Regions from separate parts of the Nocardioides sp. LML1-1-1.1 genome, predicted to be linked through region 1. Evidence: riboswitches for the same ligand, from Rfam matches in the RefSeq annotation. Region 1 holds a riboswitch; the other holds the start of a gene.

Evidence for each region. A riboswitch is a leader RNA that binds a small molecule or an ion and turns the genes downstream of it on or off. The one in region 1 is predicted to bind thiamine pyrophosphate.
Region 2: it holds a riboswitch for thiamine pyrophosphate, as region 1 does, so the genes downstream of both, MRBLML1_RS19490 (thiamine ABC transporter substrate-binding protein) here and thiE (thiamine phosphate synthase) in region 1, are expected to answer to the same signal.

What each region holds. Positions count from the first base shown of each region.
Region 1 covers NZ_JBEGHK010000001.1:156,370-158,560, reverse strand. Annotated here, with positions in the region: gene MRBLML1_RS00730 (FAD-dependent oxidoreductase) at 8-1,081, shown strand; TPP riboswitch at 1,085-1,194, shown strand; gene thiE (thiamine phosphate synthase) at 1,187-1,777, shown strand; gene MRBLML1_RS00720 (FAD-dependent oxidoreductase) at 1,783-2,191, shown strand, end outside.
Region 2 covers NZ_JBEGHK010000006.1:68,680-70,870, reverse strand. Annotated here, with positions in the region: gene MRBLML1_RS19495 (ABC transporter permease) at 1-227, opposite strand, end outside; gene MRBLML1_RS19490 (thiamine ABC transporter substrate-binding protein) at 203-1,255, opposite strand; TPP riboswitch at 1,247-1,349, opposite strand; gene MRBLML1_RS19485 (MBL fold metallo-hydrolase) at 1,351-2,191, opposite strand, start outside.

The DNA.
Region 1 (2,191 bases):
GACCCGCATGCACGTGTACGACGCCGTGGTGGTCGGAGCCGGCCAGGCCGGGCTCTCCGCGTCGTACCACCTGGCGCGGCTGGGCATCGATCACGTCCTCCTCGACGCGAACGACCGTCCGGGCGGCGCCTGGCAGCACCGCTGGGACTCCTTGACGATGAACGACGTGCACGGGGTGGCCGACCTCCCGGACGCGCCGGCGCCGGGCGGGTCGGGTGACCGGGCGAACGTGGTGCTCGCGGACTGGTTCGCGCGCTACGAGCGCGAGCACGCCCTGCCGGTGGTCCGGCCGGTGCGCGTGGACCGGGTGACCTCCGCCGGCGAGCTGCTGGTGGTGCACGCCGGTGCGCGGGAGTGGACGACGCGGACGCTGGTCAACGCGACCGGCACCTGGACCCGGCCGTTCGTGCCGTCGTACCCGGGGGCGGGGGAGTTCCGCGGCGAGCAGCTGCACACGGCGGACTACCCCGGTGCGGCGCACTTCGACGGCAAGCGGGTCCTCGTCGTGGGTGGCGGCGCCTCGGCGGTGCAGTTCCTCGGCGAGCTCGCTCCGCGCACCGACGTGCTGTGGGTGACCCGGCGCCCGCCGGTGTGGCGCGAGCACTTCGACGAGAGCGTCGGGCGGCACGCGATCGAGCTGGTCCAGGAGCGGGTCCGTGCCGGGCTGCCGCCGGCGAGCGTCGTCAGCGTGACCGGGCTGGGGCTGCGCCCGCAGGAGCAGGAGGCCGCGCGGCTGGGGACCTACGAACGGCGGCGGCCGATGTTCGAGCGGATCGAGCCGGACGGCGTGCGCTGGGCCGACGGCACGTTCGAGCCGGTCGAGGTGATCCTCTGGGCCACCGGGTTCCGGCCCGCGGTCGGCCACCTGGCGCCCCTCCACCTGCGCAGCGAGCACGGCGGGATCGCCCTGCTGCAGAGCGGCTCCGACGTGCAGACCGCGACCACGGCCGAGCGCGACCCGCGGGTCCAGCTGGTCGGCCACGGACCCTCGGCGAGCACCATCGGCGGCAACCGGGCCGGCCGTGCCGCGGCGCTGGCCGTGCGCCGCTACCTGGCCGCTGGAGACCGTGCGCTAGCGTGAGGGACGACCACCCACGGGAGTCCGCGGCAGCGGGCTGAGAGGGAGCTGGAGCCGCTCCGACCGTCACACCTGATCCGGATCATGCCGGCGAAGGAACGGACTGAGATGACTGCTCGGCTTTTCTGCTTGGTGTCCGAACGGGACGACCTCACCCTGCTGCCCGCCCTGGCCGGCGCCGGGGTCGACGGCTTCCAGGTCCGCGCCAAGGACCTGACCACCCGCGACCTCGTCGCGCTGACGGCGGCGGTGCTGGCCGCCGTCCGCCCGCACGGCGCCCGCGTGCTCGTCGACGACCGGCTCGACGTGGCCCTGGCGGCCGGCGCCGACGGCGTCCACCTCGGCGCCGACGACCTCGCCGTCGCCGACGCCCGGCGGCTCGCGCCGGGGCTGGTGGTCGGTGCCACCTGCCGTGACCGCGCGGCGGTCGAGGCCGCGGCGGAGGCGGGCGCGGACTACGCCGGTTTCGGGCCGCTCCTCCCGACCGTGTCCAAGCCGGGCCTGCCCGCGCCGCTCGGCATCGCGGCGGTCCGGGAGGCGGTCGGTGTGCTGCCGCTGGTGGCCATCGGCGGCCTCGACGCCGCGACGGCCGCCGAGGCCCGCGCCGCGGGGGCCCACGGCGTGGCCGTCATCGGTGCGATCTGGCGACAACCCGATCCCGTGGCAGCAGCGAAGGAGCTCGTGACGGCGGTCGGCTGATGCGCGTGGAGGTGCTCGGGGCGGGCATCGTCGGGCTGACGGTCGCCGAGGAGCTGGCCCGCCGCGGGCACGCCGTGACGGTGGTCGACCCGCGCCCGGCCCGCGGGGCGTCGTACGCCGCCGCGGGGATGCTGAGCCCCGCCGCCGAGGTCTGGTACGGCGAGGAGGACCTGCTCCGGCTCGGGCTCGCCTCGCTGGACCTGTGGCCGGACCTGGCCGCGCGGCTCGGGGTGGCGCTGCGGAGCGAGGGCACCCTGCTGGTGGGTCACGACGCCGGCGACCTCCAGCAGGTGGAGCGGCAGGCCGCCCTGCTGGCCCGGCACGGCCGGGACGTGGTGGCGCTCGACCGCGCGGCCGTGCGGCAGGCCGAACCGGCGCTGGGCCGGGTGGCCGGGGGCGCGCTGCTGCCGGGCG
Region 2 (2,191 bases), on a different contig from region 1:
GTCCAGAGCGTGAACCACAGCACCCGCCCGGTGCGCGGGCGCGCCAGCACGTCGAGCACCGCGCCCGGGGCGAACCGGCCCTCCGGCCACAGCCCACGGTGCAGCATCGCGCCCACGGGGAGCACGAAGAAGACCGCCACCACCGCGACCGGGACGACGGCCAGCGCGACGTACGCCGCCCGTCGGGCCGTCCGGTCGAGGCTCATCGCGAGGTGAGGTCGGTCCACTCCTCCAGCCACGCCTTCCGCTTCTCGGCGATCTCGGCCGGGTCGACCTGCTCGGTCTTCTCCGGCCGCTTCGCGAACTCCGCCCACTCGGCCGGCAGCGTCGTGTCCTCGGCGACCGGGAAGACGTACATCGAGCCGGGCAGCGCCGCCTGCACCTCCGGCGAGAGCAGCCAGTCGATCACCGCGTGCGCGCCGTCGGTGTTGGTGGACCCGCTCTTCAGCACTCCGGCGTACTCCACCTGCCGGAAGCAGCCGTCGAGCAGCGCCCGGGTCGACGTCTTCCTGCCCGCCTTGTCGAGGGTGAAGGCCGGCGAGGAGTCGTAGGACACCACGATCGGACGGTCACCGCCGGAGAAGGTGAAGTCCTCGAAGTAGGCCTCGGTCCAGCCCTTCACGACCTTGGTGCCGTTGGCGACCAGGCGCTTCCAGTAGCCGGTCCAGTCCTCGCCGTAGCGGCCGATGGTGGCGAGCAGGAAGGCCAGGCCGGGCGAGCTGGTGCTGGCGGCGGGGACGACGAACAGGTCCCGGTAGGCCGGCTTCGTCAGGTCGTCCAGGGTCTGGGGCTCCGGGACGCCCTGGTCGCGGAACCAGGCGCTGTCGACGTTGACGCAGACCGCTCCGGTGTCGACCGGGGTCAGCGCGTCGTCGCCGTCGCCGGGGAGCTCGTACTGCTCCGCACCGGCGGGCAACGCCGGCGCGTAGCCGCTGAAGACACCCTCCTCGATCGCCCGGGTGGCGAAGGCGTTGTCGATGCCGAAGACCACGTCACCGACCGGCTTGTCCTTGGTGAGCACGAGCTGGTTGGTCAGCGTGCCGGCGTCGGCCAGCTTGCTGATCTTCAGGTCGTAGCCGGTGTCCTTCTCGAACGTCGCGACCAGGTCCTTCGGGAGGTCGAAGGACTCGTGGGTGACCAGGGTGACCTGGGTCTGCTTCACCCCCTGGGCGCCGTCGTCCTCCTGGCCGACGAGCGAGCAGCCGCCCGCCAGGAGGGCGAGCGCGGTGAGGCCGGTGAGCGCGCGGATGCGCATCGGGTGACTCCCTTCGCCGGTGCTAACCGGATCAGGTTCGGAGGGTCTGCGCGGTGCGCACTCTCAGCCCTGGTGGGCTCCCCTGTCTGACCCGCTCAGTCTACGGCGGTGAAGACGAGACCGTCGGGGTGGTCCTCGCTGGTGGCCTGGCCGCGCGCGACGAGCAGCTCCAGGTGCGCCATCGTCTCCATCGCGGCCATCCCCTGGCTGAACACGTCGAGGTCGCCGAAGGCGCGCTCGTGGCGGGTCCAGCCGAGGTCCTTGGCGACGACCAGCGAGGTCACCGCGCCGCGGGCGCGCAACGAGTCGGCGCACTGGTCGAGGCGGGACTCGTGGTGGGCGAGCAGCTCGTCCACCCGCTTGTACGTCGAGGGGGCCACCGGACCGTGCGCCGGGAGGATCCGCAGGTCCGGCAGCTGCCGGACCCGGGCCAGGGACGCCATGAACTGGCCGAGCGGCTGGTCGGTCTGCGGCACGGTGAAGCCGATGGACGGGGTGATCGTGGGCAGCACGTGGTCGCCGGAGAAGAGCACCCCCTCGACCTGGTCGGCGTAGACGTAGTGGCCGGGCGTGTGGCCCGGGGTGTGCACGGCGTCGAGGGTGCGGCGGCCGACCTCGAAGGAGCGGTCGCCCTCCAGCCAGACGTCGGGGAAGGCCCAGTCGACGGCCTCGGGGAGGTCCGGCGGGCCGGCCGCCCACAGCTCGGCGATCTCGGCGGCGCCGGCGGTGCGCAACGGCGCCAGGAAGGGACCCTCGTCGAGCTCGCCGGCGGCGGCGCGGTGGAGCAGCTCGAGGGCGGGCTTCTCCTCGATGCCGAGGGCCACCTCCGCGTCGTACTCGTGACCGAGGACGGTGGCCAGCGTGTAGTGGTCGCGGTGCACGTGGGTGACCAGGAAGCGCTTGATGTCGCCGAAGCCCGAGCCGATCGAGCGCAGG